One region of the Lysinibacillus sp. FSL P2-0066 genome, then DNA from elsewhere that is predicted to be linked to it. Evidence: predicted binding sites of a transcription regulator. Region 1 holds the regulator's gene; the other holds the start of a gene.
The links. Region 1 encodes LexA, which represses DNA repair genes until DNA is damaged. Its sites were predicted from a motif close to CGAACATATGTTCG; they were not measured.
Positions count from the first base shown of each region.

Region 1 (14,971 bases):
CCTCCATCAGGATTAGGTAATTCTTCGAAATCATCCGATGGCACTACACCTGGAGGAAGGGGAGGTAAATTAGAACCTTTGTAAATTCTACCATTCCCAGTGAAATTTATAGAGTCAGCTACAACTGAACCTCTAATAGAAGCGCTACCATCTATAATTAACTCTGCATTAGGTGCAATAACATATTGACCTGTAGTAGGTGTACTACCAGAAACAGTAATTTTACTTCCTCCAGAAATAATATTACCATATACTTTAGAGTCCCCACCCAATGACATATTAGCACTTTGGTTAAATAACGTTGCATAAAATGGTGTAGAACCATTTAAGATGAATTGTGATGAGCCTACGTAATAGAAGTTTACTTTTGAAGGGTCACTAGTATTTTGATTGAAACCTTTATTACTATCAGAGTTAAGTGCAGTGAATTTTTTAACATATAAATTTAATTTTCCAGCACCTGTGACATTTATTGTTCCGTAATTCATATCAAAATCATCTACTAATAAATTTACTTCACTGTCTACGTTAATAGTAATTGTTCGATTGGAAGTAATTCTAATTTTAGATAGATGTGTATCTGATGTTAAATTGAATGTTGCATTATTTTTCAAATCGCCATTAGGATTTTCAGTTGATAATAGACCATTAGAAACTAGATCTACTTTATTAGGTAATGTATACTTTGGTAATAATGGAAGTATTGATAACTGGTTTAATTTATCCGTTGTACTTTTCCAAAAATCATTCGGTAAAAAGCTTTTTGGGTCAATGGCAAGGGGTGGTAATATTGTTTTAGGGTAATGCCATTCTTTCTTTTGTTGTTGATTTTTAGGGGTAATCGACTGTTTTGTACTATCCATATTTATATTTCCACCAGTTGAACCGTTTTCAGTAAGGATTTTACCTGAATAGTTATTAAAAATAACATTCCCATACCTTAAAGATGTATCTCCATGAATTTCACCACTACTATTAAATACAATATCTCCAGATGTCAGAACCGTATGATTTTCCCAACCACCAGGTACAGTAGGTGGAGTACCACTTCCGTCGCCATCTTCCTCCTCCACACCGTCACCTAAATTAATATATAGGGATGGTCTAAGTTTGATTTCTTGATCAACTACACGCTTCCTAGTGGAATCAATTATCCCAGATGAAATGATTTTGACTTTAAAATCTGCACTTGTCGGTTGTAGCTTAATAGAGGCTATTTTGCCTGGAGAGATAGTAAATGATGTGTCAGAAAAATAACCCTCATCAATTGCTTTATCAAATTCCTTTTTTAGAACAACATCTACATAATGCTGCATTGCCACTTGCTTTGTTAGCTTTGGTAATTTATTAGCTTTACGATAAATATTTTGATCAGTAATCCAGTTCGTCATTTCTTGAATTGCGTCATCTTCAATTTTTCTTAATTTAAATTTTACTTCCTCTTTAGCTAAATTAACCCCAGCCTCAGCAATATAAAAGACAGCCTGATCTTTTCTCTCGTAATCTACTTGTTTTAGACTGTTAGAAGAGACACTGAGTAAAGAAATACCAAGGATTGAGATAATCACAACTAAAAATAACGCAAGCGCAAGCGCTGAACCTCGTTGATTTTTAATTTGTTTACTCATTAATTTCCTCTCCTTTCCTTTGAGTAATATCTGTTGTAACTGTTTGACCATCTTCGCTTATAATTACAATAGTGCCTCCGCGGATCGTAAATATGGAGATTCCAGATGCTATGACTTCTTCATTACCATTTGAATTTCGAATAATTTGGTTATTTTCTAATCTATAAGTTGATACAATTTCTTCACCTAACAGTAATGTGTGTAGTTCTGTCGGAGGGTCTGTTGTTTTAAGGACATCGCTCTTCCGAAAATCCTTCGTAATTACTTTTAAAGCAAAGGATATATCCTTAATATCACGATTATGTGTACTTTGCTCGAGTTGTTGCTTTGTAGCAGTTGTTACAATACTAATACTCAGCATGGATACGATGGCAAGAATAACAACGACTGTAAGCACTTCGAATAATGTAAGGCCTTTGCTATTTCGGAGCCATTTCATCTTTTGCACCCCCTAGTATATACACATTTTCCATAGTGGATTTGCTGTTTGTACTGTTTTCAATAACTTCTAGGTGCACATAAACCGCATTTTTATAAGTGTCATTTTCAGGAAATGTTTCTAATGTTAAATTGTAAGTAAAACGATCTTCTTCATGTGGTAGATATTTATACACTTGGTTAGTCGGTAGAGAAGACAAGGACGTTCCAGGGTTCTCTTCATCCAATGTATAGCCCCTTGCTAAATCATCATAAGAATCAGCCCCTCCAGACGAATTATAAATCTCCTCCATTTTTTTTTGTGCCGCATAAGTAGCATCCATAATATCATTTGACTTGTGCGTTGTTTTATTTGACTGAACGAGCAAGCCAAAAAATGAAATTAACACAATGCCTATTATTAAAAGGGCGGCAACAACTTCGATCAACGTCATGCCTTGATTGTTTTTAAAGTGTTTTATCAAATCAATTCCCTCCCTATACAACTATTGATATATCAATAGTTTGATCTGTTTTGAAAATCCGATTTTTGTATCTTTGCCCATTCATTTATAATGAGGACTTCTCAGAGCAATGATTTATCAGCCGTTTGAAGACTAATAAATCTTTCATGATTTGGTATTCATAAACATAGATTGCATACAAGGTGTGTAAAACCTCCTAAATATCATAATTGTTTTTAATGCTAAAGATATAGTTAACTTCAGTTTATTATAAAATAAAAATTTCCTAATATGTAAGTAAGTTCAAGAAGATAATGAATTATAATAGTTGATTAAGGCTATTATAACAAATTCTAAAAATGTATCGAAAGAAATTTAAGGTTATATATGGTTCTTTGTGACTAATCATTGAATTATTTTTGAATTTTCATATGAATTATCTAATCAAAATCAGAACAAAGTTGCATTTTGGTAGTGTCAGAATACCATAATTGTAGTATCATTTGTATATAAATAGAAAAACCACTAAGTTAAATAAAGGATGATGTGGATGAAAACATACATAAAAATAATTAGCTTGTTTTTGGTAATTGTTCTAATTGTGGGATTTTTTGTTCCGTCATTTGTGCTAAAAGACATAGTCTTCGCTAAAGAAGATCCCAAATCTTCAACCATTGGAGGGATGGAGATCAATGATGTGAAAACAGCAGATTTAGCAACTACGCTACAAAATGCAATTTCAGAATGGCAAGGCTCGGAAGTAGAAATTGTTAGTGATGGAATTTCAAAAACCATTGACCCGAAACAATTTAATTTTGATATAGCCACAGCGATTTCTCAGTTTGAAATGCTAACAAAAAAGCCATGGTATGCATTTTGGCGAAAAGAGAAAATTGTTCATATTCCCATTCCTATTACCGTTAATGAAGCGATTACACAGCAAATAGATGAAGCAGGTGTTTGGGATACAGATAAAACACTACAGAAATTAATCTTACAAGCCAGCTATTTGAAGGAGCATAAGGTTGAAGCCGTTATTAATGAAGATTTCATGCAAGCTGAGGAAAGGATTGCCTTTCAAATTGCCGAGCTACCAGCTAATAGTCAAGGAGTAGCGAAAATCATTCCGTTATTAAATGATGTAAATCTAGTTCCAAATCAATCCATCTCGTTGCTTACACTTTTAGGTGAACAGGCTGGGGTTGTCAATGATGCAGGTTTAGATTTTGTGGCATCAATGCTATATAGTGTAATTCTTCAAACGGATTACGAAATTCTTGAAAGACATTCGCAGGAAGTAAATCCAAGCTATTTACAGCAGGGGATTGAGGCAGATATCAATGCAGCATTAGCAAAGGACTTACAATTTATTAATCGGTCTGAACAGCTCGGTAAACTGAAAGCATCTATAGAGGGTAATCAATTAAAGATAGAAGTTTTTGCAGCCGCGAAAAACAAGAACATAACAGTACGTGTTAGCAAGGATAAAATTGTGAAACCACGCATTATTTATCGCTATTCGGAGGATTTAAAGGCTGGACAAGAACGAGTAGAGCAAGAGGGTAAAGAGGGTTCAAGAGTCGAGGTTTATCGTTCTATTGTAGAGAACGGAGCAACAGAAGAACAATTCATCAGTAGGGATTATTATGCACCTCAAAATCGAATTGTTACGCGTTCTTCGCAGGCGCCCGTTACGATCACAACACCTACTCAAAATGTAGGCGCAGGTGCATCTGATCCTGATTTAGAAGTGGATTTAGATGGCAATGGCTTGCCTGACGTGAAACCTTCAACACCAGAGGAAACAAAGCAAGAAGATGGACCAGAAATTGTCTATGGCTACTATGACAAGGGTGGTAACTTTGTACAAACAAGTCCATAACGATTGGAGGTATGTTTATGGCAATGAAGCCAGGGCGTAAACGTTTAGGGGATTTACTGGTGGAATCAGGTGTTATCACTGCTGACCAGCTCGAGTACGCATTAACTACTAAGATGAAAAATGAGAAGCTTGGAGATTTCCTTATTAAAGAAAATTTCCTAACAGAGCAGCAGCTTATTGAGGTTTTAGAATTCCAGCTTGGTATCCCTCATATCAGCCTGAACCAGTTTTCAATTAGTCCCGAATTATTACAGCTTATTCCCGCGGAGCTGGCGAAGCGGACAAATATTATGCCGATTCGTAAAGAAAAAAATAAATTGTTTATTGCAATGGAAGATCCCATGGATTATTTCGCCATTGAGGAAGTTCGTATGACGACAGGCTGTCAAATCGAGACAAGTATTGCAGCAAAAGATGATTTATATCGGACGATAACAAAGTACTATGATTTACAGGAATCAATGGATGCGGCAATGTTGGATTTGGCTGCGACTAGTACGGAAACACAAGAGGAAATCGAGAATGAGGATTCACCTATTGTTCGTTTAGTGAATCAAATCATAGCCAATGGTGTCGCACAGCGCGCAAGTGATATCCATTTTGATCCACAAGAAACAGAACTACGTGTCCGTTATCGAGTTGATGGTGTGCTACGTACTGAGCGATCCTTGCCAAAGCACATGCAAAATGTCGTATTGGCTCGTATTAAAATTATGGGTAATTTAAATATTACAGAAAATCGTATTCCACAAGACGGACGTATTAAAACCAATGTTAATTTTAGACCTGTCGATATCCGTTTAGCTACCCTACCAACAGTCTATGGTGAAAAGGTAGTAATGCGTATTTTAGATTTAACCAATTCAGCCAATGATATTGATAAATTAGGCTTTAGTGCAAGTAATGAAGCACTTTTCAGGAAAATGATAGCCCATCCAAACGGTATGATGCTGATTACTGGTCCAACAGGCTCAGGTAAGTCCTCTACGTTATATGCAGCACTTTCTCATTTAAATGAAGAAGGCGTCAATATTATTACGGTTGAGGACCCTGTGGAATATCAGTTAGATGGTATCAACCAGATCCAAGTAAAAGAAGAAGTTGGTTTAACATTCGCGGTAGGGTTACGATCGATTTTACGACAGGATCCTGACATTGTGATGGTAGGGGAAATTCGTGATCTTGAAACAGCTCAAATTGCTATACGTGCTTCACTAACAGGCCATTTAGTATTAAGTACACTACATACTAATAGTGCCATCGAATCTATTTCAAGACTACATGACATGGGAATCGAGCCATTTCTATTATCCTCCTCCCTTGTAGGAATCATGGCGCAACGCCTTGTACGTAAAGTTTGTCGTGATTGTGCTGAACCATATATATTTACTACTCGTGAGCTTGAAATACTTGAGGACAATGGGGTTGAAGGCGTAACACATGGTAAAAAAGGGCGTGGGTGTCCTGCCTGCAATCATACAGGCTACAGAGGACGTATGGCGATTCATGAAATCCTCCCTGTTGATCGCCAAATAAAGGATATGATTTTAAATCGTGTTGGTGATCGCGTCCTCCGTGATTATATGAAAGAAAAGGGTTACCATACCCTATTAGTGGATGGATTACAAAAGGTTGTAGCAGGCCAAACAACCACATCAGAAATATTACGTGTTGCAAGTGCAGACTAGGGGTGAAAAAATGACAGCATATTCAATCGTCGAATTATTAACACGTGCATTTGAAGAGAAAGCATCTGATCTTCATTTAACAAAAGGTATTCCACCGGTATATCGTATCCATGGGCAACTGGAGCATTATGGCACAGTCCCACTTGAAACAGAGGATTTAAAGGAAATGGTAAAGGTCATTCTTCCTGTCCATAAACAACAGGAATTTGAGGACAAGGGAGAAACGGACTTTAACTTTTCATTGCCTGGGAAATGTCGATTCCGTGTCAATGCTTACCATCAACGAAATGAAGTAACGATTGCAGCTCGTTTAATTGAGGCTAAAATTCCTTCTATTGAAGCGCTCAATATGCCACAGGTGTTATATAAGCTTGCAGAAAAACCACAAGGCTTAATATTAGTGACAGGCCCAACAGGCTCAGGGAAATCAACTACCTTAGCAGCAATGATAGATCATATCAATGAAACAAGATCTAAGCATATTATTACGTTAGAGGATCCAATTGAATATTTGCATACACATAAGAAGTCTGTCATCAACCAACGTGAGATTGGTGTCGATACAATGAGCTTTGCCAATGGCTTACGAGCATCATTACGACAGGACCCAGATATTATTTTGGTTGGGGAGATGCGAGATTATGAAACCATTTCAACGGCTATTACAGCTGCTGAAACAGGGCATTTAGTCATGGCTACACTTCATACAAGTAGTGCACCAACGACCATCGACCGTATTATCGATGTATTTCCACCGCATCAGCAGAGTCAAATTCGTGTGCAGCTTGCGAATGTACTACAAGGTATTGTTTCTCAGCGTTTATTTGTACGTAAGGATGTAAAAGGGCGTATTGCTGCGACAGAAATTTTAGTACAGGCACCTGCAATTTCAAATTTAATTCGTAACGAAAAAATTCATCAAATTCCAAGTGTGATGCAGACAAGTAAAGCTTTGGGTATGCACACATTGGAATATTCGATGCAGCACCTAATTACGACAGGTAAGATTTCACTAGAGGATGCAAGACCATATATGAACGCTGGTGATTATAGTTGACGATATTTCGTTATAGTGGTCGTACCAAAACAGGAGCACCTAAAAAGGGTATTATCGAGGCACCGAATAAAAAGGTGGCCATGGAAAAGCTTCGAGCACAAGGAATTAATGCAAGAGAACTTCAAGAATCAAATAGCATTTTACATAAAGATATTGCTTTTGGTACAAAAGTGAAGCACCAGGAATTCGTTATTTATTGTCGGCAATATGCGACATTAATTCGTGCTGGCGTTCCTGTCGTTGAAGCAACCCATATTTTGGGTGAGCAAACACGGAGTAAACCACTGAAGCGAGCATTGATGCAGGTTGAAGAGGATATTCGAAATGGGATGGCATTTTCAGATGCAGCAGGTAAACACCCAAAAGTGTTCCCATTGCTATTTGTCAATATGATGCGTGCTGGTGAGGCTACAGGAAACGTTGACGATACATTAGATCGTCTTGCAAGCACACTAGAGAAGCAATATAACATTAAGAAAAAAATTCAATCTGCTATGACCTATCCAGCGATTTTGTCGCTTTTAACTCTAGTGGTTGGTATGTTTTTAATGGTATTCATTGTGCCAACCTTTATGGATGCATTTAAGGAAATGAATTTGGAAATGCCGTTAATAACGGTCATTGTAGTGGGTATTAGTGATTGGCTCATACAGTTTTGGTACCTTGTGATTTTAGGGCTATTGGTATTAGTAGTGGGCCTACACTATTTCTATAAAAATAATAAAGAGTTTCATTATGCCGTCAATGTATTTCTACTTCGCATGCCTATCTTTGGACAGCTGTTACAAAAGGATATTATCGCGAGAATGACAAGAACCTTGTCAACACTCTTTAGCAGCTCCGTACCAATCTTACAAGCCCTAACAATTGTCGAAAAGGTTGGTGGTAATCCGGTAATGGGTAAAGTAGTACTGGAAGCTCGCGATAATTTAGAAAAGGGTGGCACATTATCAGAGCCACTTGAAAAAAGCTGGCTATTTCCACCGCTTGTAACACAAATGACCTCAATTGGCGAGAAAACAGGGTCCTTGGATTACATGCTTGAAAAGATTGCTGATTTTTATGAAGAGGAAGTAAACCGTGCAGTCGATACCATGAAGTCACTAATTGAGCCTTTAATGATTGTGGTACTGGCTCTAGTTGTAGGAGTCATTGTAGCGGCTATATTCTTACCAATGTTCCAACTATATGAAAATATGTAATGTTTACAATATTTATGGATGCCCTTTTGTTCCGCTTAATGGAAAATATCTACTTAGATTTGCTAACAAAAGGAAGCGGTAAGTAGATTTCTTCATGTTTAAGTATTAAAGGAGAGACTGGACATGGAAATTAGGGGAAAGAACGAAAAGGGCTTGACATTAGTCGAGTTATTGGCAGTCATTGCTATTCTAGCTATTGTTGCTGCCATCGCAATTCCTGCTATAAGTAATGTCATTGATAATTCACGTTATAAGGCATTAAAGGCAGATGCCATCAATGTCATTCATGCTGGGGCAGTTCTATTTTATGGAGCATCCAACCGCCGATCAATGGCAGATCGTTGAAGTGGGAAAATTAGTATCTGATGGTTATTTAGACAGTGCAGGCAAAATATTAGAGGCAGATAAAGAAGGTCAGAATGCCAATGTCCAATTTATCGAGGGCACCTACTATTTCAATGCACATGCGATTTATTACAGCAATGGCAAATATATTAATTTTGATAATGCCACCTTACAGCATATAGCGGACGATATCCGAAAGGGCAGCACAGGAACGAGTGGCAAATGTATTGGGCGAGATTGTGCAGCTTCGCCATAATGTTCAGAAGCGCGTGTACACACACTTCATATAAAACTACTAAGGAGGATTTCATTATGTTAAAAAAATGGAAAAATAAAAAACTATTGAAAAATGAGAAAGGTTTAACATTAGTTGAACTATTAGCTGTAATTGTTATTCTAGCAATTATCGCAGCAATCGCTGTACCTGCAATTGGTAATATTATTAATAAGTCGAAGGACCGTGCAATTTTAGCGGAAGCTTCTAATATTCTAGCAGGTGCAAAAATCGCTTATATAGATGGTGCTTGTGTGGATAATACATGTAGTAATACTGAGTTAAAACCTTTTGTGGATGGCATAGAGCTAAAGTCTGGTGATCAAGTAGAATATAATGAAACAAGTAAAGTATGGACAATCACCTACTCAAGATTAGGAAATATAAAATTATCTGAATATAAAACAAATCTTAATGGAAATGCTATAACTGAAACTAATTTAAATACTAACTTGACAAAGGCGGGCGTTACTACAACGCAATAATCAGTCCTCCCAACCCACTCAGAAGCGCAAGAAAATTTGCGTTTCTGGCTGGGAAATGGATGACTAATTGAAAAAATCATTTATACTGAATAGGATAAGGAGGTCTTTTCACATGTTTAAGAGAAAAAGAAAGTCGCATGTTTCGATTGAACTGAAGGATTATGTGCTGCGTGCGATTGTGGCGAAAGGACCAGAGCCTAATCAGTGGCAGGGCTATGAATACCCTTTAGCAGCTGGAATCGTTGAAAATGGAACAATCGTCGATGAGGTAGCTCTTTTTGAGGTGATTAAAGAGCAAGTAATGAAATGGACAGGGAAAAAACAGGCTGTCCGTATGTTTGTCCCTGATACGACGGTTCTATTAAAAAACTTTGAGCACCCTAAAGATGTCAAGCCTCAGGAATTACGAGGATATGCTGAAATGGAATTGGGACATTCCATTCATTTACCATTTCAAGACCCTTTAATTGATGTTTATGATGCTGATGCCGAGGATGGCAAGGCTATCTTATTTGCTGCGCCTTCTGAAGAGATAACGAAAATGGTAGGGATGCTGCTAGATGTTTCATTAGAACCGGAAGCTGCCGATATTCGTGCGCTTTGCAATATACGCTTATTAGAGCATATGTCATTATTAGTGCCTAATAAAACGTATTTGATTGCGGAATGGTCGATTAATGAGCTCTCTATCAGTATTTTTTCCAATGGCCAAGTGGAGTTTTTGCGCTATCAATCCATTGAAGTAGATATGACGCAATGGCAGGGAAAGAAAGAGAATGAGTTTAACTATCAATTTATCTATAATGGCGAAGCAGAGAATTATCAAATGGTCGTAATGGATCAGGTTCTAGAGATTGATCGGATGATGAATTTCTTTAAGTTTTCTTTACATAAAGGTGAAAAAGCAGTGGATGAAATTATCATGCTTGGCGATAACCCACTATTGAAATCAATTGGAAACTTACTTGCTTCTAATTTAGAACCACCGCTAAGAGTTGTCGATGGGAAAAAGATTGAGAAATCATTTCCTCGCTTTAAACGAGAATTTTCAACGTTGCTTGGCTTAGCTTTGAAGGAGGTTCATTAATGGTTCCAGATATAAACCTCTTACCACAACTTGAAAAAAGAACAACCTCCCCCAAGCTTTTTTACAGCTTGGTGATTGTCATTGTGGGACTTATTGTAGCTTATTTACTTTTTTTATTTTTTACATCCAAAAGTGAATTGTCACGATTGACTGCAGAGGAACAGGCATTAACTACACAGCTTGATCAATTGCAGCAAGAGCTAGATGCACGACAAAGTGTCGATCAGGGTTCATTGGAAGAGTCTGTGACATTTATTCAAGGTGTTTCTTATCCTGTAACACCGTTGATTGATGAAACGAAAACTTTATTACCAACCCATTCCTATTTACGTAGCTACGTTTTCGGAGAGAATACGGTGAATATTGAAGTGGATTTTGAAACGATGACAGATATATCGAAATATGTGGAGCGGCTTTTAATGAGTAGCTATTTTACAGACGCTCAAATTAACACTGTCTCAAACTTTGATATAGAGCTAGGTGAACAAAGGGAGTTAACACCCCAACAAAAATTTAAAGAAGTACCGCGCTATTCAGTGTCCATTACAGCGACAATCGATTTTATGTATTTAGCTGGAGGACGACGCTCATGAATAAATTAACGAGTAGTAAAAATTCATCTATGATCTTGTTACTTGCGCTAATAGCTGCTATTTTATTTGCGCTGTATTATTATTTGCTTTCACCAAAATTGAATGAAGTGAATGAAAAAGAGAGTAATGTGTTGCAGGTGCAGCAAGAATTAGCTAGTGTCAAAGAACAACTAGCTCAATTAGACAAGGAGCAGGGACAGCCTACAATCAATATATTAGCCTTAAGACAAAAGCTACCTGCAACAAGAGCCGTTGAAAAGATTATTCTTGATTTAGCTGAGATTGAAGAGGTGACAGGAACTCGTATACTGTCTTTAACTGTTCAAGGTGAGGACGGCACTTTAACACCTTCAGATATATCGAATGACCTCAATATGTTGGAGCAGGCTGAAGCAGAGGTCAATGGTAATCAGGAGAACAAGGAGACAACTACACCGATTGCTTCTCTTTCGAAGGACTCTTTACCAGCAAATTTAAAGCTCATTACTTTTATATTAGAGGTGGGTGCGCTTGATTTTAATTCTCTTGAAAGCTTTTTACAGGAGATTGAACAATTAGAGCGTGTCATGAAAACCGATAAGATTGAATTTAAATTGCCTGGAGAGCAGGAACAGCTAGAGAAAGATGCTGATCTTACGTTAAAGGCAACAGTGCAAGTGACGACGTTCTATTACGAAGAACAACAATAAACTTTTTTGATAGGCGCCCCATACATCATTAGTATGGGCGCCTATTGGTTTAGGAGGACATGAAATTGGAAATGGCTTATACGATCTTTATTTTTTTATTTGGACTTGTCTTTGGCTCTTTTTATAATGTAGTTGGCTTACGTGTACCACAGAAGGAATCGATTGTACATCCTCCTTCACATTGTCCGACATGCCAGAGACGACTAACGGTGCTTGATTTAGTACCCGTTTTGTCCTATGTATTTTTAGGAGGAAAATGTCGGAGTTGTGGCAATAAAATTTCTTGGGTTTACCCATTCATAGAATTAATGACAGGTGTATTATTTGCCTTTGCTTATTGGCAGCTAGGCTGGGGCATAGAATTGATAGTAGCGTTCTTTTTTATCTCCTTATTAGTTATTATCGTTGTGTCAGACTTGGCCTATATGCTAATTCCTGATAAGGTATTAATATTCTTTTTACCTTTGCTAGCTATTGGACGAGTTCTGTCACCATTAACACCTTGGTGGGACTCTCTTGTGGGTGCTGTCGTCGGTTTTGGCATATTATATATCATTGCTGTGCTATCTAATGGTGGCATGGGTGGAGGCGATATTAAATTATTCTTTTTAATTGGTCTCGTTCTGGGTACGATTGATACACTATTAACGCTTTTTTTAGCTGCAGTGATTGGTATGATTGTCGGGATTACCGTGTTATCGAAGAACAAACAAGGGAGAAAAACACCCATTCCATTTGGGCCATCTATTGCATTGGCCGCAGTCATTGTTTATTTCTATGGCGATCTATTAATCAATTGGTATTTAGGCTTTTGGTAATTGTTCAATCTTCAAGAATGTGGAGGGAAGCAAGTGAAACCGATTATTGGTATTACAGCCTTTGTGGAGGATGATTTATCCTCTCGATTAAATGCTGCTTACAGCAAAAGTATTATTGATGCTGGTGGAATTCCACTGATTATTCCAATTGGAGTAGAAGAAGAGGCAGCCCAGATTTTAGCCCTTACAGATGGTTTATTATTATCCGGGGGTCATGACGTGCACCCATTTCTGTTCGGGGCTGAGCCTTCATTAAAGCTTGGAAAAATTCATCCCGCGCGAGATACAGTGGAGTTAGCAATAATTGAAGCCGCATTCCAACGAAAGATGCCTATTTTCGGGATTTGTCGAGGGATTCAAATACTAAATGTTGCATTAGGTGGTACCTTATATCAGGATATTGATAGTGATCATTTTAGCACTAAATTACTCCAGCATATGCAGCAATCAGGTAGAGCTGTAGCTACCCACACTGTACAGATTATTGCTGATAATTTATTAGCGACTATCGTTGAACAAGAGAAGATAGCAGTGAATTCATTTCATCATCAAGCGGTGAATGTATTAGCAGAAAAATTAAAAGTAGCGGCAAAATCAAATGACGGTATTATCGAAGCTGTAGTTCATGAGGAAATGCCATTTTGCTTGGCTGTTCAGTGGCATCCTGAGGAACTAGCCATAGCAGGAGATGAGAGTGCTCAAAAGCTATTTTCAGCCTTTGTTGAAGCTAGCATAAAATTTAAGAAGGAAGCTTAGAGGGCATTGTACAAAGAATCCAATCGTCTGTGGATTCTTTTTTTGCGTAAAAAAGAGGATACATGCTCTTAGAAGGAACATAATCCTCAAAACCTGTTTTAATAGTTAATGTACCCGTCTGTAAAGACCTACAACTTGTCCTAAAATAGAAACTTGATCGACAATAATAGGTTCCATAGAAGAATTTTCAGGCTGTAAACGGAAATGATTTTTCTCTTTAAAGAAGCGTTTTACAGTTGCTTCATCCTCAGCTGTCATAGCTACAACAATATCCCCGTTATTAGCTGTTGCCTTTTGTTTTACAATGACTAAATCTCCATCTAAAATTCCGGCTTCAATCATTGATTCTCCCATAATTTCTAGCATGAACAATTGATCTTCACTTGTGCCGTACGTATCGGGTAATGGGAAGTATTCTTCAATGTTTTCAATTGCTGTAATTGGAGAACCAGCTGTAACCTTCCCGACAAGTGGGACATGGATCACCTGTTGCTTTTGGATGGATTCTTCAGGCTCTAAAATTTCAATTGCGCGTGGCTTTGTTGGATCTCGACGAATAAAGCCTTTTTGTTCTAATCGAGCTAAATGTCCATGAACAGTTGAACTGGAAGCAAGTCCAACTGCTTCACCAATTTCACGTACTGATGGCGGATATCCCTTAGCTCGTACCTCTTCTTTAATGAAAGCTAAAATGTCCTCTTGTCTTTTCGAAACTTTTTTCATGAGTGCTCACCTCTTTTTTCTAAAATCAATCTTCTTATTTGATAGTATAACAGAATGCGAACATGTATGCAAACATAGGTTCGAAAAGTGTTTGACAAAAACGTTTGTTCGCTTTATTATGAGAACATACATTCCGAACAAACATTCTTAAAAAGGGGTAATGATTATGACATGGTTTAAGAAAAACACACATATCTCAATTTTATTAGGAGCTTGCCTACTATTTGCAGCATACCTTTACATTACTGATCCAGGAAAAGTTAGTTACGCAGAAATCCAAATCGAACATGGGGATAGCTTGTGGTCGTTAGCGGAGCAATATCGTGGTAAAATGAGTACTGATGATTGGATAAAGCTTGTAAAAACGGAAAATGAACTAGCAGATATTAAAATTGTAGCGGGAAAATCTCTAGTAATTCCTGTAGTGAGTGATCAAGCCAGTCCCATCAATACTATCGAAATTGCGAGAAATGAACAATGATAAATAATCAACTGTCGGCTGTTGTCTATTGTCGCGTAAGTACTGAAAAAGAAACACAAAGCTCCTCATTAGAGCGTCAACAGGAAGAGTTGCTGCGCTATGCTAAGGAGCAAGGCTATGCGGTGAAGGGCGTGTTTAAAGATCAGCATAGTGGTTATGATGTAGAACGTGCAGGCTTACTAGAAATGCTTGATTTCATAAAAGATAAAAACATTAATGCCCTTTTTGTACAAGATGAAACTCGTTTAGGACGAGGCAATGCAAGAATGGCTGTATTGCATTTATTACAAAAATCAGCAACGGATGTTTTTTCTATGCGTGATGCTGGCCCAGTTCAATTAAATGAAATGGACACGATGCTGCTAGAAATTTTAGCGATTGT
Region 1 covers NZ_CP150202.1:1,214,718-1,229,688, forward strand. Annotated here, with positions in the region: gene MKZ14_RS05740 (pilus assembly PilX N-terminal domain-containing protein) at 1-1,628, opposite strand, end outside; gene MKZ14_RS05745 (prepilin-type N-terminal cleavage/methylation domain-containing protein) at 1,621-2,067, opposite strand; gene MKZ14_RS05750 (type II secretion system protein) at 2,048-2,530, opposite strand; gene MKZ14_RS05755 (G5 domain-containing protein) at 3,060-4,391, shown strand; gene MKZ14_RS05760 (GspE/PulE family protein) at 4,415-6,079, shown strand; gene MKZ14_RS05765 (type IV pilus twitching motility protein PilT) at 6,090-7,136, shown strand; gene MKZ14_RS05770 (type II secretion system F family protein) at 7,133-8,338, shown strand; gene MKZ14_RS05775 (prepilin-type N-terminal cleavage/methylation domain-containing protein) at 8,462-8,683, shown strand; gene MKZ14_RS05780 (hypothetical protein) at 8,646-8,939, shown strand; gene MKZ14_RS05785 (prepilin-type N-terminal cleavage/methylation domain-containing protein) at 8,996-9,442, shown strand; gene pilM (pilus assembly protein PilM) at 9,555-10,529, shown strand; gene MKZ14_RS05795 (hypothetical protein) at 10,529-11,122, shown strand; gene MKZ14_RS05800 (hypothetical protein) at 11,119-11,811, shown strand; gene MKZ14_RS05805 (prepilin peptidase) at 11,877-12,629, shown strand; gene MKZ14_RS05810 (gamma-glutamyl-gamma-aminobutyrate hydrolase family protein) at 12,663-13,385, shown strand; gene lexA (transcriptional repressor LexA) at 13,491-14,108, opposite strand; gene MKZ14_RS05820 (LysM peptidoglycan-binding domain-containing protein) at 14,275-14,589, shown strand; gene MKZ14_RS05825 (recombinase family protein) at 14,586-14,971, shown strand, end outside.

Region 2 (18,096 bases), 2.1 Mb from region 1:
AACGGATTGATATCCTGCTCTAAGCCTAGGTGAACAATTTCCTTACGAGGACGTACATGCATTTTTCTAAAGGTATGCCCTTCAACCTCATCAATTTTCCACATAATATCATTAAAACGAGCATCAGCCTTCATATGGCTCATGTAAGCATCTGTTTGCTCAATGGTACCTGATACAGTGCCGTTAATACCTTCGTAGCCTACTAAAATGCGACCAAGAAGCCCTATCTCTTTACACAGTGCTAGATGCTCTTCTGCAAAAGCTTCAGGGTCTTCAATCGTAATATATTTATAATAAAGTAATACACGATAGTCTTTTTGTGTCAAAATACGTTACCACCTTTATCTCAATATTCGTCCTTTAATATAGCATAACAAGGAGCATTTTTGCTTAGAGAGAAGGAGTTTTCTAAAAAAACACGAATTATATAGTGAATGACTATTCATATTTGGGGGTTATAGAGATGGAATTTTCAACAATTACTTTAGAAAAATTAGAACGTCGCGCAACATTAACGTTGAATCGTCCGCAGGCGATGAATGCTATGGATGATATTATGATGCGTGAACTAGCAGAATGCTTTGAAGCTCTACAACAGGAAAAAGATATTCAGGTGCTTGTTATTCGTGGAGAAGGAAAGGTCTTTTCTGCGGGTGGTGATATAAAAGCAATGCTAGATGAAAGCAAACCGCTGAATATTGATGAGGCAATGGTTTATCTGACACGTATCGTAAAGGCATATTATCAGCTACCGATGATAGTGATTGCAGCAGTTCATGGAGCTTCAGCAGGTTTAGGATTTAGTCTAACACTAGGGGCAGATATTATTGTAGCCTGTGAAAATAGTAAGCTTGCTATGAATTTCATTGGAATAGGACTGATTCCAGATGGTGGCGGTCATTTCTTCATGAAGGAGCGTGTAGGTACTGTTAAGGCAAAACAAATGATATGGGAGGGGAAGGTATTAACAGCAAAAGAAGCATTAGATGCAGGATTAATTGATTATATTGCACCTGAGGGCACTGTATTTGCAATGGCAGATCAGCTGGTGGGTAAAATGCTTGCATCCCCAATATCTTCCATGATTACGACGAAAAAAATTCTGCATGCACAAAATATGCCACAGCTAGAAAATATCTTAGCATTAGAGGCTGAGGGACAGTCTACAATGCGTAAAACATCAGATCATATTGAGGGCATTCATGCTTTTGTAGAGAAAAGAACGCCTGTCTTTGTAGGTAAATAAAAATAATAAAAGGCGCGTAGCAAACACTTGACTACGTGCCTTTTATTAGCCACTAAACATGGAATAAAATTAATTTACCTGAAGCGTTTACAAGACGATGAGTTTTATCGGCAACACCTTTTTCTTCAATTTGTTGTTGTCCATTTAGTTTAGCAGCCTCATCATTTTCAAAAGTCCAAGTTTCATCAAATAATGTTTCTCCTGTTTTTTCAAAAGCTGTAAAACGATAATTCTCCATACAGACCCCACCCTTTTACTTGAATATATTTCTATTATACATAGAAGATTTATAAACTTCACGGTAAAACTAGTGGATTTTTTGATAAATTACGAAAATTGTGGAAAAAGTGAGGCAATGTTGTTTTTTCCGTAATAGCATTTTTCATCAAACATGAATTATGATAAAATAGAACAAATATTCGGTATTGGTTAATCAGCATATTATTACTTTGGTTTGCACTAAAGAGAGAATTATCTACTATTTGAGGTGATTGGATGTCAGCAATTCGTTTTTTCCATATGGCAGATTTACATTTAGATAGTCCATTTAAGGGCTTATTTGGTCTACCCGAACACATTTTAAAGAAAATACGGTTAAGCACTTTTGAAGCGTTCGATAAAATTATCGTTAAAGCGATTCAGGAAAAACCTGATTTTTTACTAATTGTTGGGGATATTTATGATGGTGAAAATCGTAGCTTGCAAGCACAACGAAGATTTCAAGATGCAATGGAAAAGCTCTTTCAACACAATATCCCTGTGATTGTGAGCTACGGAAATCATGATCATTTAAATGGCACATGGACACGCTTTGCTTTACCAAGTAATGTCTATGAATTACCGGCTGAAACGAGTGTAGTTCAATTAAAAATACGTGGTCAGCAAGTGAATATATATGGTTTTAGTTATCCCGAACGTCATTTAAGGGAATCCGTTATCGAAAGCTATCCAACTGCGCATGATCAGCATGCCCTTCATATTGGTATGCTACATGGCAGTGAGGCAGGCAATACGACACATGATGTGTATGCCCCTTTTACAAAACAGCAGTTACTTGAAAAGAACTATCATTATTGGGCGCTTGGCCATATTCATAAACGACAGCTTTTACACCAAAACCCGCCCATTGTTTATCCGGGCAATATTCAAAGTCGACATCGTAAAGAACAAGGAATGAAAGGTTTTTATGATGTGACGTTATCCAAAACATCGACTGAGCTTGATTTTATCTCTACTTCTGCTGTCGTTTATAGCACGATAGAGGTGGATTGTACGGATGTGGTACACGCCAATGAATTGCTGAAGAGATGTGCAGAAGCGATTACAGCCAATAGAAAGAAGTTTGGCGCATCAGTAGTAGAGCTTCATTTGCAACAAATTGACGAACAAACAGAAGCTTTATTTGAGCATGCAACAGTAGATGCATGGTTAGAGACTATTCGAGAGGCTGAGGAAGGTATTGAGCCAATGTGTTGGGTACAAAAAATGGTGTTGCAAAAGGCCGCGAGATTTTATGAGCATACCGCAACTACCCAATCCGTTGTGAGCTTAATGGAACAGTGGGACAGTAATGAATGGAAGGATATTTTAAAAGATTTGTACCAATATGCCGGTGGGGCAAGGCTAATAGAGCCACTTAGTGAAAAGGATATTGAGAACTTAACGCATCGTGCACAGACATTATTAGCAGAAGAAATTCAAAGGGCGTGATTACATGCTGACAATTCAAAAAATCCAAATTTATGGCTTTGGTAAGCATGAAAATATCTCCATTTCGTTAAATGATGGTGTCACTATTTTTTATGGTTTAAATGAAGCAGGAAAAACGACGATTCAACAGTTTATACTACAAATGCTTTTTGGCTTCCCTACAAGGCAGCAGACACAGCGCAAATATGAGCCGAAAATTTCGACAAAATATGGGGGTCAGCTGACACTTTTGCATCCAATTTATGGTCAATGCACAATTGAACGTGTGAAAGGAAAAGCTGTTGGTGATGTTACTGTCTATCTTGAGGATGGTACAACGGGGCATGAGGAGCTGTTAGGAAAGCTTTTATATGGTTATTCTAGGGCATCCTTTGAAGCCATTTTTTCTTTTTCACTGCATGAGCTACAAGGTATTGAAAAAATGTCTGAAGAGGAGCTAACTCATTTGCTACTTGCCTCAGGTACAACAGGTATTCAGCATTTATCCACCCTTGAAAAGAAAATGGATAAAGAGGCTAGTGAGTTGTTTAAAAAGACAGGTAAAGTGCCATTGATTAATCAAAAGATCGAGCAATTAAAGCAGCTGGAGCGGACGATTAAACAGGAACAGGGAAAAATACAAACCTTTGAGGATAAATTACAGCAATTACAGTTACTCGAGCAAAAGTTAGAACAACTATATGGTACGCAAAAACAGCAACAGCAACAGTGGCAGCAATTAACTATTCAAAAGCAAGCGCTTCCTCTTCTCAAGCAGCAACAGACTTTGCAACAAACAATGACCAATTATCAGCATGTTCAGTTTCCATCAGAGGGTATTAGACGTTATGAACAAATAAAGGATCGTCTGTTACATGAAAGTCAACAACTGATGCAATTAAAGGAGCAGCATCAAACATTGCAGGAGAAACTAATAGCAGCAGTGGATGAGCAAAAGGTTAATGAAATGGCTTACCTTATGCAAAAAGAGGCAACGTGGCATCAGCTAATGGTGAAGGAGCAAAATTTACAGGATGATCTCTTTTTACTCGAACAAGAAATTGAAGCACAGTTTCGTTTACTAGGTGTAACAGACAAAGAGGCACAAGAAAATCTTCTGAACGAAACAGTTTCACTCCAACAGGAGCAACAATTTCAGCTTCAAATAAGTAAATTAGAGGAGGCCGAGGAGGAGCTAAAATTTTATCTACGTTCACTCGATCAAGTACACCAAGAGTTAGATGCAATAGCCAAACAGAAGCAGCAGCTAATGCTTGAGTCATTAACAAGCGAGGAAGAACATATTTTAGCACAGTGGCCACAACAAAAGCGGAGGCTTGAGCAATTACGTGCTGCCAAATCGCAACGCAGTAAGCAGAAGCAGCCTCATTATTTTATCTGGCTTGTACTACTGATTGGTTTCATGTCGTTTGCTTATGGCGTATTTGAAAAAAACATAGTTGTAATCCTAATTGGAGCAGTTTTATCATTGCTAACCTTTTTGTTTATTCGATATGTTAAGCAAGCAGATGAACCTACTAATAAAGAGCACAATTTCCTCCTACGGGAGTTAGAGCAGGAGGAATTGACAGTACAAGCAGTTCTTTTAAAGAAGCAAAGATATGAAGATCGTTGGTTACACATCAATGAACAGCAGAAAGAAAAAGAGCAGCAATACACTTCTCTTGAATATAAAATTCAACAAGCGGAGGTAGAGAGTGAAGAAGCCACTCAGACACTCCAGCATTTTTTAAAGCGTTATCGCTTACAAGGAACGATAGCTAGAACGCTAATGCCCGAATTATTTATGCGTATTCGTGGTGTACAAGAATTAGCAGCTAAACGAAACAGTACCTCAAGTCTATTGCAAGAAACACAGGTAGAAAAGAGCAACATTTATGAGCAGCTTCAACGGGTTTTAGATGGAGCCTATGATGAACAGGAAATTTATATGCATTTACGAACAGCCTACCTTGAAGCACAACAGCATCAGCAGCAAGCACAGCATGCAAAAGATCAGCTAGCCAACATCCAAATAAAAATAGAAGGTGGACAATCAAGAATGGATCGTTATACAGCTGAAATGTACGAGCTATTCAGTGAAGCAAAAATCCAAAATGAACAGGCTTATTATGAAATGCATGAGCAATTTGAACAGAGAAGAAAAATTGAGACAGAATTGCAAACTGTTCAGGCTCAATTATCTTCACTCGATCTTCAACAGAAGAAAAATCTGATGGAGGACACTGTTAACGAGGGCATATTTGCTTTACAACAAGAGCAGCAGTCATTGCAATTAGAAATTGACCAATGTCTTGAACAACGTGCCGCTTTGCTAATGGAAAAAGAACAGCTATTAAATGATGAAAAGTATGGTCAATTGCTTCAACAGTTTGAGCAGGAGAAAACAGAATTGCAGCAGTTAATAGAGCAATGGGCAACTAAAAAAGCTGTGGCAACAGCTATTCATGAAACTTTATTCCGTCTTCGCGAAGAAAAATTACCTCATGTCCTTGCAGAGGTAAATGCCATATTCCGTTTACTAACAGAAGGAAACTATGACAAACTTTCGATTCATGAGGAAGGTTATTTTGTAGCACAGGATGCTGCAGGAATACGTTATCAAATGGTGGAGTTGTCGCAGGCTACCAAAGAGCAAGCTTATATTGCATTGCGAATGGCTCTAGCAAAAACCCTAGTGAGCGCAGCTCCATTTCCCATGATTATGGACGATCCTTTTGTCCATTTTGATCGAAACCGCACAGACAAAATGGTACAATTAATGAAAGAAGTAGGATATGAACGTCAAATTTTATATTTTACTTGCCATGATACAATGCTCAAATATTGGCAGAGAGATCAGATTGTCGATATAGGAGCATTAGCAAATGAAAGGGGAGTGGCGTCAACATGAAAGGGATTACGACGCTCCAAGTTGGAGAAGCAGTTGATCAATTTTTATTAATAAAACAAGCGACAAAAGGTGTTACAACCGTTGGAAAGCCATTTATGTCGCTATTATTACAAGATAAAAGTGGGGATATAGAGGCAAAGCTATGGGACACGAATGAGGATCATGAAAAGATGTACCATGCGGAAGCCATTGTACGTGTTGGCGGAGAGATTCATGACTATAGAGGAAAGAATCAATTGCGTATCAAATCTATTCGTGTTGCAAAGCCAGAGGAAGGAATCGCTATTCATGATTTAGTGCCGTCCTCTGCAACACCGAAAGAACAACTATATGAAGAATTAACACAATTTTTCTTTGATATTAAAAACCCAAATATCTCACGAATTACTAGAGCGGCTATAAAAAAACACCAAGAGGCCATTTTAGTTTTTCCAGCAGCGACAAAAAATCATCATGACTACGCGTCAGGTTTATTAGATCATATGGTCTCTATGCTTAAACTAGGTAAAGCCATTGCTGATCTATATCCAACACTAAATCGTGACTTATTATATGCGGGAATTATTTTACATGATGTAGGCAAGGTTGTAGAGTTATCAGGACCAGTTGCCACAATGTATACAGTGGAGGGCAATTTATTAGGCCATATTACGATTATGGTGAATGAAATTGCTAAGATTGCTAGTGAGCTTGAAATTGAAGGTGAGGAAGTCATGCTGTTACAGCATATGGTATTGTCTCACCATGGGAAAGAAGAATGGGGTAGCCCGAAAAAACCGATGATTCAGGAAGCAGAAATCTTGCATTATATTGATAACATTGATGCAAAGATGAATATGTTAACAAGAGCATTAGGAAAAACGACACCGGGTGAATTTACAGAGAGACTCTTCCCTCTTGATAATCGTTCATTCTACAAGCCTACTATTTAAAAAGCAGTATAAATCAGCCCATAAACTAACATTGCTGTCTAGCTATTCGTTATTAATTTCTCTGAGTCTAAGTATTCATATATTTATTTGTAGTGCCTAACTATTGTACCAATGTGAATATTTATTTTAGAATAGAGAGAGAAATTATAGGAATGGGGAAAAGTAATGGATACAGAGGGACTTTTTTCACGGAAAATTAAGTTTTGGAAAAGTTTAATTTTCAAAATGATATTAGCAATTGGCATAAGCTTGTTTATTAGCTCCCATATTTCAGAATTTGTTAGTCGTCAATTCGAGAAAGTAGTGCATTTAAATGGTAGTGCAGGGGTTGTCATCAATACATTTATTTCGTTATTTATCGGCACAGTAATTATTTCGTTATGTACAAGGTATATCGTCTTAAGGCGTGTAAAGCGTGTGTTAAATGCTATGACACTGGCTGCTGATGGCGATTTAACTGTTCGCATTGATGATCGATTGAAAGATGAAATTGGTCAATTATCTACTGAATTTAATCATATGTTAGAGCAAATTGGCACGGTCATTGAAAAGACGAATAAAGCATCGACAGATGTATCAGCCTTTACAAAGGAATTTACAACGATTACCGAGCAAAGCAGTCAAACAGTTGAAACTATCTCCAGTGCCATTGGGGAAATTGCCTCCAGTGCAGAAGGACAATTAAGGCAAATGGATTTATTATCTGAATCGGCACATTTAATCACTAAAGATATGGATCATGCATCTTCTGCTGTACAGGCAGTGGCCTCAATAGCGAATGAAACGAACCAAAAGGCTGATTTAGGATTACAGTTAATTGAGCAAACGATTGAGAAAATGAATACCATTAATGAATCTGTTCATCAATCAACCGAAGTTGTGAATGCTTTAGGTGAAAAATCAAAGGAAATTAGTACGATTGTAGCGCTGATTACAAGTATTACAGATCAAACAAACCTGCTTGCATTGAATGCATCTATTGAAGCAGCTCGTGCAGGAGAGGCTGGAAAAGGCTTTGCAGTAGTGGCAGATGAAGTAAGAAAGCTAGCAGAGGAATCTGGAAAAGCTGCAGATAATATTCGAACATTGGTGGATGATATTTTAAACCAAACCTCCAGTGCTGTTTATGCTATTAATAGTGGGACGCAGTTTGTGGAGGAAGGGCGTGAATCTGTTGAACAGACAGGCGATACCTTTAAAAATATAGTCGTAGATTTGCAACAGATAAGTCATCGTACAAAGGAAGTAAAGGATATTGTCTTGCGTGTCAATGAGAAAACAAGTCAAACAGATGAGGCTGTAAAAGAAGTCGTTGGCATAGCGAATGGCACATCTTCAGGCATACAGCATATTGCTTTATCAATTGAGCAGCAAAGTGCCTCTAATGAGGAAATAGCAAGTGCTGCAAATGTTCTTCAAACAATGTCAAACGACCTACAAACTGAAATTAGCCAATTTAAAGTAAAATAGAGAAGAAAAAGAAGCATCTGATATATCAGGTGCTTCTTTTTTGTATAGACTCGTCTCTAAGTTATTTAGATTCCTTGTCAGTATCTTTTGCTTTATCTTCGGAATCCTCTTTTGGCGCATTTTCTTCAGCCTTTTTAGCTGCTTCTTCAGCTGCTTTTGCTTGTTCTTCACTTGTTGTTGTAAAGAATTTAAGTGATTCTTTTAAATCTTTATCAGATGTTTTTACATCTGCATCTTTAGCCATCTTTGCAACAATATCTTTAAGAATCGTTTGAGCTTCGCCAGTTTGGTTCAGTTTACTTAACATAGTTGAACGAATGTTTTCTTCTTCGTCTTTAAATGAACCTACGCCTTTTACATCACGCTTGTCCGTAATTTCAATTACGTGGTAACCAAAGCTAGATTTTACTGGTTCACTTAATGTATTTAATTCAAGAGCATAAGCAGCATCGTTAAACTCGTCAACCATTGAACCTACAGAGAACCATCCAAGCTCTCCACCTTTTTGAGCAGAACCAGTATCTGTTGAGTACTCTTTTGCAACGTCCTCAAACTTAGCGCCACCCTTAATTTTTGCAATCACTTCTTTTGCTGTTTTTTCATCTGCTACTAAAATATGACGACCATTTAGTTCTGTTTTCATTTGCTCGTAGTATTTTTTCACATCTTCTTCTTTAATTGCTTGATCTTTTAAAGCTTTTTCTTGAAGAAGTTGAACACGTAAAGAATCTTTAAAGCCCTGTTCAGTTAAGCCACTTTCAGCAAGCGCTTGTGAAAAGCCATCACCAAATTGTGATGCAGTAGTGTCATAAGCTTCTTTGATTTCTTTATCTGTTACTTCATATTTGTCAGCTAAAACTTTTTCAGTCACCATTTGCTGCATTACATATGAGCCTGTTAAAGCTTTTGCCTTTTCATTAAAATCAGCTACTGAAATATCGCCCACTTTAGAAGTAACGATTGCTTTGCTGTCTCCGCCGCTACAAGCACCAAGCGCTAATACAGATGCAGCTAGAGTTAAAGATAAAACTGTCTTTTTCATAGTGGATATTCTCTCCTAACATGGTTTCGTCCATTTTTTACTATAACATAAACGATTTAAAAACAAAATGGTTCCCCCTTGAGTATTGCCTATATTTCAAATTTTGAAGCGCATAGGATATAGAAAAGAAAGGGGGTGAAGTTATGGGCAACGGAGGATACGGTGGCGGTGGCTACGGCTCAGGCTTTGCTTTATTAGTTGTGTTATTTATTTTATTAATTATCGTTGGTGCAGCGTTCCTATACTAATTAATAAAACAGCGAAAAGCTAAGAGCTTTAACTCTTAGCTTTTCTTGACAATGTAGGCATTCGCGCCGCATGCCTTAGATTCTAAACAATTTAATTGATTAGTAAAAGTTGTTGCATGGGGGGCTCGACTTATCTTCGAGCGTGCGGACGGGCGCGGATGTCACATGTTTTTGAAAGGAGCTTTTCAAAAAAAGCCAGAAAAAATTAGATTCCATTACGCCGAGGCGTAATGGATTTTTCTGCTATACTGCATATAAAATTTCAATGTAGAATGAGACAAGTAGGATAGTAATAAGTATATTTATAGTTCGGAATATTTTTGGTTGGTTTTCTTCGGGAATTTCACGTCGCATGCATAGAGCATAGGTCATGCGATTAATTTGAAATAAATAGAATACCGAGAATAGAACTACAATCATTAATAGCAAGTCTATTCCTCCCCTCTTTCAATAGTAATAGCATAACAAAGAACGTCAATAAAAAACAAGTACAAGCAATTTAGTGAACGGTCGGTGGAACTAAAATTTCATAGCCTTTAGGTGTTTCTTCTATTTGCGAATTTTTAGGTGAATTCAATAGATATTTCACGTAAAGGATATCAATCAGACATAGACTACAGTGATAGGCTAACAGCAATGTCCCATAATGGGTATAGGCTGGTAAAAGCCATGTTCCAACTATAATACTAGTATTTAGAACGATAAAAGGCGTAAGTAATGCTAAGATGTATCGATTTTTAGATAAAGGCTCTCGAATTCGCATGTGTAAAACAGGAATTATATAAAACTGACTACGTACGCGTAATTTTAAATGCTGGCGTAAATCAAATAGAGCCACAAAGTGCAAAAATTTATGAATGGGATAAAGTGTTAGCACAGCTATTACAAAGAGCCAGAATAGTCGATCTGTATAATGCTCTTCATTGAATAAATTAAACGTTACATACGAAACAGAAAAGACCACTAAAAAAGTAATGACACCCATTATAATAATACGCGTAGTACCGTAATGATGTTCTAAATTTAAAATTTTCCAGCAATGCATGGTTTTTTATCAACTCCGAAATAGGAAGTGTCCTATTTAATGTAAATTGAATTATGTTAGAATGCAAGAAAAAGGAGGCACTTCAGAAATATTTCTGAAATACCTCCTTCACATGACTCATTCCTGAATGAACAGTATAACTCATTTTTGTTCAACTTATAAATAATTGCAGGAAAAATTATGTGCAGTTTGAAGCTTCGTCTTATCCTTTTACAGGTGTGCGTTCTTCTAGCGTGTCAAAGGAATCACGGAAATGTTGGAAAGAGCGTTCGAAAATATCGATGAAATCCTCACCATAGATATTGCGAATAACAGCCATTACATCTAAAAAATCAGGGAAACGGCCGTATAAATCTTTTAATGCTAATGACCCTTCAAGTACAGAATGGTACGTATTATGGTAGTTTTTATTCATCTCTACAATGAGCTCTGTGCCGGCTTCTGTAAGCTCAACATACGTATTACGTTTATCGTCATCACGCTTGGAAAACTTAAGAAAGCCACGCTCTTCTAATTTTTTGGAGAAATTAAATGCTGTAGAAACATGCATAACGCCAAATTTCGCAACATCAGAAATGGAAGCACCTTTTAAATGGTATGAAATCCATAAAATATGGTGTTCATTAATATTTAAATCATAAGGTTTAATCCATTGTTGCCAATCCTTTTCAACCGCTTTCCACAGCGCTTTTGATAACTGTGCGATTCTTTGACTATAAAGCATCGCTTCTTTTTGTGTATATAATTCCTCTGACAAAGCCATCACCTACTGCTTTCTTTCACATTTTTAAAAATATTATAGCAGTAAAGAAAAAAAGTTTAAAGTTAGAAAAATTAAAAAATTGAAAAGTGGTTAAAAAATAATATTATAGCAATAGTTTTTGGTAAAAAAATAGATTATCCGACTGTGAATAAGGACTTTAGTCGCTAACTTTTTCTTGAGGTTTTTTCTTGTTTTCCGTAATTTGTGCAATGTTTTTCTCGATTTCGCTTATCGAATTCTGTAAAGCATCTAATTCTTGTTGCAAATTATTTTTCGTTGGTTCGATTTCTTCAGTAAAAGTCGTAATTGTTTGCTTTAAATCATTTATTATTTGTGGGATATTATTTTTTACTTCATTTGTTAGTGTATTAACAGATTGTTTTACAGTTCCTACTTGTTGTTTTACATCAAGGAGCATACCTTTTGTTTGGTAAACATTTTGTCTAACAGAAGCACGTAGCTGTTGCCCAGATTGCGGCGTTGAGAAAAGCACAGCAATTGTCCCGCCGATAATTCCTGTTGTTAGTCCTAGTAAAAATGGTTTTGCTTTCATATTAGATACCTCATTTCTAGTCATGTTTATTTACTATTAAACCATGAAATGCATAAATACAAAAAGAAAAAAGAAACTAAACGAGTGATTTGGCCATCACAGTTTAGTTTCTTTGGATTATTTAAGTGTTTATTTATGATATTTGAGAAATAGCTGTATTGAACTTGGAGCGCTTCACTAATTTTGAAACAATTGGATATATCACTGCAAAAGCAACAACGTTAAATACGACAGCTGGAAGGACAACGCCAATAAATAGCATCGCAAACGTTGCACCAACATTTGCATTGAATACAAAAAGTGCAACTGCTAAAAAGACAGTTCCTGAAAGAATCGTTCCCAAACCAACTAATACAGCAGATACGGCGAAGTGACCTGCCAGTTTTTTGAGAATGAGTAAAGCAGCTAAAAATACAAAACCAGTAACAGCTTTATCAATAATATTTGGAACAAGACCTGCTGGGAATGTTGTAAATAAACCTGAAAGTACCCCTGTTGAAAGAGAAAGTAGGAACGTTTCTTTCACTGTTGGGAATAATAAAATACCAATAAACATCATGGTTAACATAAAATCAGGCTTCATCCCATTCACCATTCCTGGTGTAACCACGTAAAGAGCAGCACCGACACCTACTAACAGTGCCATTAATACTAAATTCTTTGTATTCATTTGAATCTCTCCTCGACTATGCTAATCTATTTGTCTCCTAGCGTGTCCTCTTGACCGCTAGCGAAACTTATTTGTGATTGTACGCTAAATTTTAAAAATTTGCAATACAGCATTCTGAACATTCAGATGTTAATATATTACAAATGGCTTATAGATTGGCTTTAATACTTTCTGCTACTTCTGCCAACTGCTCTGGTGCGTATGTTTGTGTTTGCCAAATTAAGCCTAGCCCTTCTTTTTCATCGTAACGCGGAATAAAATGTAAGTGGTAGTGGAAAACAGTTTGTCCAGCAGCAGCACCGTTGTTATTAATTGTATTCAAACCAATTGGCTGAAACGCTGCTTTAATAGCATTCGCGATTTTTGGTGCAACAGCATATAAATGACGTGCTACTTCCTCTGGCATTTCGAATAGATCCTGGCAGTGATGCTTAGGAATTAATAGTGTGTGTCCTTTTGCAACAGGTGAAATGTCCGTGAATGCATAGACATGATCGTCTTCATAAATTTTTGTGCTTGGAATTGATCCGTCAATAATTTTGCAAAATAGGCAATCGCTCATAAGAATTTCCCCCTTAACGTATATGTAAGTACATTCTATCATACTCAAACCTGTATCATTTGCTAATTTTTGATAAAATATAAAACAAGAAGAGGAGTGAGAATATGTCAGTATTAGAGGTACAGCATGTAACAGGTGGTTATACAAGAAAACCTGTTATTAGAGATCTATCTTTTACGATTGGAAAAGGTGAATTAGTTGGCTTAATCGGCTTAAATGGAGCGGGTAAAAGTACAACGATTAAACATATTATAGGAACAATGTTGCCAAAGGAAGGGGACATTCGTCTAAATGGTGTGACATTAAAGGAAGATACGGACAAGTATCGTACAGCTTTTTCTTATATCCCTGAAACCCCTGTTTTATACGATGAGCTAACATTAAGAGAGCATTTAGAATTAACAGCGATGGCTTACGGTATTGACAAAGCTACCCTGGCTGCTCGTTCTGAGGTGCTGTTAAAAGAGTTTCGAATGGAGAAGAGATTAAATTGGTTTCCTTCACATTTTTCGAAGGGAATGCGTCAAAAAGTTATGATTATGTGTGCCTTTTTAGTGAATCCAAGTCTATATATTATTGATGAGCCTTTTGTGGGATTGGATCCACTAGGTATTCAATCGTTATTAGACCAAATGGATGAAAAGAAAAAAGAAGGTGCTTCTATATTAATGTCTACACATATTCTATCGACAGCTGAGAAGCATTGTGATCGCATTATTTTATTGCATGAAGGAAGAGTACGAGCACAAGGAACAATGGCTGATTTACGTCAATCATTTGCTATGCCGTATGCGACATTAGATGACCTTTATATTGCTATGACAAAGGAGCGGGACCATGAAGAACTTGCGTGATGTATGGTCCTCTCGCTTCATGCATTATATAGGAGAAGTACAAAAATATATGCAATTTATATTTACAGGGCATATAGTCATTGTACTTGTATTTCTAATAGGAGCAGGGGGCTATCAATATAGCGAATGGCTGAAAGTTGTTCAAAAAGACTTTCCAGCAGAAATCGTGATAGCTGTTATCATTGGGGCGATATTGGCCTTTAGCCGTCCAACTACATTGTTGAGAGAGCCAGATCAAGTATACTTATTACCTTTAGAATCAAAAATGTCTCTGTACTTCAGCAAGGCGCTGGCTTGGACGTTTTGGTCTCAGGTGTGGATTGTAGCGATTGTCTATATTGTTAGTATTCCATTATTAAAAGCCGTGACGGAATTATCCACGGTGGAAATATGGACGATCTTTTTACTTACCATTGTATTGAAATATCTAAGTGTTCGAGGAGAATTCAGCTATCGTTATAGTGAACGAGGGCAAATGGTTTGGGTGGACAGGTTTATTCGAGCTGTCATTTTTGTGGCTGCTATTTATATGGCGCTCCATGCACAGTTGCTATTAGCTGTAGTAGCTACAGTTATTAGTGTTATATATATTATTGTCTTTAGTAAAAAATCAGCTGGCGAACCTGTGCCGTATGAGCATTTTGTCAAGCTTGAACAAAATCGTATGATGAGCTTCTATCGTTTTGCCAATTATTTTACAGACGTACCTCATTTACACGGTAGCATTCGACGTCGAAGCTGGATGGACTGGCTTTATCGATTTGTACCGTATGGTAAGGGGAATGCTCAAAAGTATTTGGTGTTTCGTACCTTTGTCCGGACAGATGACCATTTCTATTTATGGCTTCGTCTTACGGCCATTTCAGCAATCATTGCAGCTTTTGTAGACATTCCTGTCGTTACATGGATTGTAGCGGGTGCACTAAGCTTTGCCACAACAATTCAGTTAAAACAAGCTTTGCTATCCAGTGGCGAATTTCGAATGGACATGCTCTATCCGTTACCAGAGCATGCTCGTCAACTAGCTGTGAAGCAAATTGTGCGTTTAGCAATGATTACTCAAGCCATTATTGTAGGTTTGTGCGCCATTACACAGCCGATGTTTTATATAGCCGTTATTATAGTTTTGGTGATTAGTGAATTAACAGCCAAAATGTCCAAATGAAAAGGCTATAGCTGACAAATTGAAAAGCTCATTTTCCAATGCAAACATTCGGAAAATGAGCTTTTATATTAGCTACTCAATATCTTCTTTTGGTATTGCATTGTAAGTTGTGACATAAGAAGCTGCTGAAAAGATATTTTGCTGGCGTACGGCAGTTGAGTCATCTGTTTTAGCATGAGCTGATTCAAATGCTTTCGAGCTTTTCCAAGCTTCAAATGAATGTGGTCCATTCCATTGAGTCATGACAATATAAGTCTCACTCTTGATTGGACGTAATAAACGAAATGCAACAAAGCCAGGCTCATTTTCAATAGCGCGTGATCGTTCTAAAAAGCGGTGCTCGAAAACTGGCCGTCCTTCATCTGTTACAGGAATATTATTGAAAACAAAGAAACCACGTTCCTCTAAATCATTTACTGCATCCAGCACTTCAAATTTACGGGGTGTCGCAAATACTGTTTTTCCTTCGGTTTCATGTATCAGTACAGAGTTTCCTTCCCCATGAAATAAAATCATATGCTCATTAGGATACTTATTTTTTACCTGCTCCAAAAAATCACCAGTACCAGAAGTTAAATAAATATACATGAATTTATCCTCCTTATGAATCTTACTAATATAGCGTGATTATACCCTTTCTGGTGTAAGTCTAACGCTCCGTTCAAAAAGAATATGTCGAGAAAGAACAATTTTATGACATTTCACTAGGAAAACTATACAATAACAGAGGAAGCGTTTACTATTGGAAACGGATATCAATAATAAAGGAATAAACAAGCGATTTTTTATAGTAAGAATTTAACGAGGGGAAGGAACTATTCATGACAACTTTTAATGATACACTTCTACGTGCTGCACGTGGAGAAAGGACCGCACATACACCTGTTTGGTATATGCGTCAGGCAGGACGTTCTCAGCCAGAATACCGTGCAATTAAAGAAAAGTATTCCTTAGAGGAAATTACACATCAACCAGAGCTATGTGCGTATGTCACTCGTCTACCTGTAGAGAATTACAATGTGGATGCTGCAATTTTATATAAAGATATTGTCACACCTCTCCCTGGAATCGGGATAGATGTGAAAATTAAGGCAGGTGTTGGTCCTGTTATTTCTAATCCTATTCGGTCAGTAGCAGATGTAGAAAAATTAGGTGAATTCAATGCCAAAGAGCATACACCATTTGTTTTAGAGACAATCAAGTTACTTGCAGAAGAGCAATTGAATGTGCCTTTAATCGGCTTTGCTGGAGCACCATTTACACTTGCAAGCTACATGATTGAAGGTGGTCCTTCAAGAAACTATAATAAAACAAAGTCATTTATGGTATCAGAACCTCAAGCTTGGTTTGCTTTAATGGATAAACTTGCTGACATGATTATTGCAGATGTAACGGCTCAAATTAAAGCTGGTGCAAAAGCTATCCAAGTGTTCGACTCATGGGTTGGAGCCTTAAATGTAGAGGATTACCGTGTATTTATTAAACCGATTATGACTCGTATTTTTGCAGAGTTGCAAAAAGAAAATGTACCACTAATTCAATTTGGAGTTGGTGCTAGCCATTTGGCAAAAGAATGGAATGATTTACCGATTGATGTTGTGGGCTTAGACTGGCGTTTACCTATTAAAGACGCGCGTGCCAATGGTATTACAAAACCTGTACAAGGAAACTTAGATCCATCCCTATTACTTGCAGATTGGTCAATTATTGAAAAACGAACAAAAGATATTATCGATCAAGGTCTAGAAATGCCAGGTCATATCTTTAATCTAGGCCATGGTGTTTTCCCAGAGGTTGACCCGGATGTCTTAAAACGTCTTACAACGCTTATTCATGAATATAGTGCTCAACAAATTCATGCTCGTTCTTTATAGAAGTCAATCAAATGTGAATAATATGTCCTTTTCTATATAGGAAATTTTAATTTCAATGTAGAAAAGGAGCTGTCCAATAATCAAGATTGGGCAGCTTCTTTTTATCACATAATATATGAAAACATAAAACAATTTTAGAGGTGAAAAGGGTAATGAAAGAAGTTAAAGGCTTACTAGTAATGGCATACGGAACACCTTATAAAGAAGAAGATATTGAACCTTACTATACGCATATTCGTCATGGACGTAAACCTTCTGCAGAGCATTTAGAAGATTTACGTAGCCGCTATGAAGCAATCGGTGGTTTATCTCCATTAGCTGCGGCAACAGAAGCACAAGCTGAAGCATTATGTGCACGTTTGAACGAAGTACAGGATGCTGTAGAATATAAATTGTTTATTGGTTTAAAACATATTCATCCATTTATAGAAGATGCAGTTGAGCAAATGGTAGCAGAGGGCATAAAAGAAGCGGTTTCTATTGTTTTAGCTCCTCATTTCTCTACTTTCTCTATTAAGTCTTATAATGGTCGTGCTGAAGAGGCAGCAGGAGGTCGCTTAAAGATTACTTCTGTAGAATCTTGGTATGACGAGCCGAAATTCATTGAGTACTGGAAACAACAAGTGAATGAGACATTCAATGCAATGTCAGAAGAAGAACGTGAAACAGCTTGTCTAATTGTGTCAGCACATTCATTGCCTGAAAAAATTAAAAACTTAGGTGATCCATATGAAGATCAACTTATTGAAACAGCTCGTCTTATTCAAGCTGCGACAGGTTTAAAAAATGTAGAGGTTGGCTGGCAATCAGCAGGCCAAACACCAGAGCCTTGGATTGGTCCAGATGTTCAAGACTTGACACGTGAGCTATTTGAAGAAAAAGGCTTCCGTTCATTTGTTTATACACCAGTAGGTTTTGTAACAGAGCATTTAGAAGTGTTGTATGACAACGATTTTGAATGTAAAGTTGTTTGTGATGAACTTGGTGCAAAATACTATCGTCCAGCAATGCCAAATACACACCCATTATTTATTGATGCGATGGTAGAGGCGATTCATAAAAAATTAAG
Region 2 covers NZ_CP150202.1:3,714,996-3,733,091, reverse strand. Annotated here, with positions in the region: gene MKZ14_RS18535 (rhodanese-related sulfurtransferase) at 1-326, opposite strand, end outside; gene MKZ14_RS18530 (enoyl-CoA hydratase) at 464-1,246, shown strand; gene MKZ14_RS18525 (YhzD family protein) at 1,299-1,484, opposite strand; gene MKZ14_RS18520 (DNA repair exonuclease) at 1,742-2,956, shown strand; gene MKZ14_RS18515 (AAA family ATPase) at 2,961-5,849, shown strand; gene yhaM (3'-5' exoribonuclease YhaM) at 5,846-6,781, shown strand; gene MKZ14_RS18505 (HAMP domain-containing methyl-accepting chemotaxis protein) at 6,947-8,251, shown strand; gene MKZ14_RS18500 (peptidylprolyl isomerase) at 8,313-9,293, opposite strand; gene MKZ14_RS18495 (YjcZ family sporulation protein) at 9,437-9,541, shown strand; gene MKZ14_RS18490 (hypothetical protein) at 9,785-9,970, opposite strand; gene MKZ14_RS18485 (DUF3267 domain-containing protein) at 10,041-10,586, opposite strand; gene MKZ14_RS18480 (HTH-type transcriptional regulator Hpr) at 10,789-11,349, opposite strand; gene MKZ14_RS18475 (YtxH domain-containing protein) at 11,507-11,902, opposite strand; gene MKZ14_RS18470 (tryptophan transporter) at 12,036-12,572, opposite strand; gene MKZ14_RS18465 (HIT family protein) at 12,721-13,134, opposite strand; gene MKZ14_RS18460 (ABC transporter ATP-binding protein) at 13,239-13,988, shown strand; gene MKZ14_RS18455 (ABC transporter permease) at 13,972-15,153, shown strand; gene MKZ14_RS18450 (antibiotic biosynthesis monooxygenase) at 15,226-15,741, opposite strand; gene hemE (uroporphyrinogen decarboxylase) at 15,975-17,027, shown strand; gene hemH (ferrochelatase) at 17,180-18,096, shown strand, end outside.
Region 2: MKZ14_RS18520 (DNA repair exonuclease) is a predicted target of LexA. The motif match lies at 1,655-1,668, and genes of this name have one in related genera.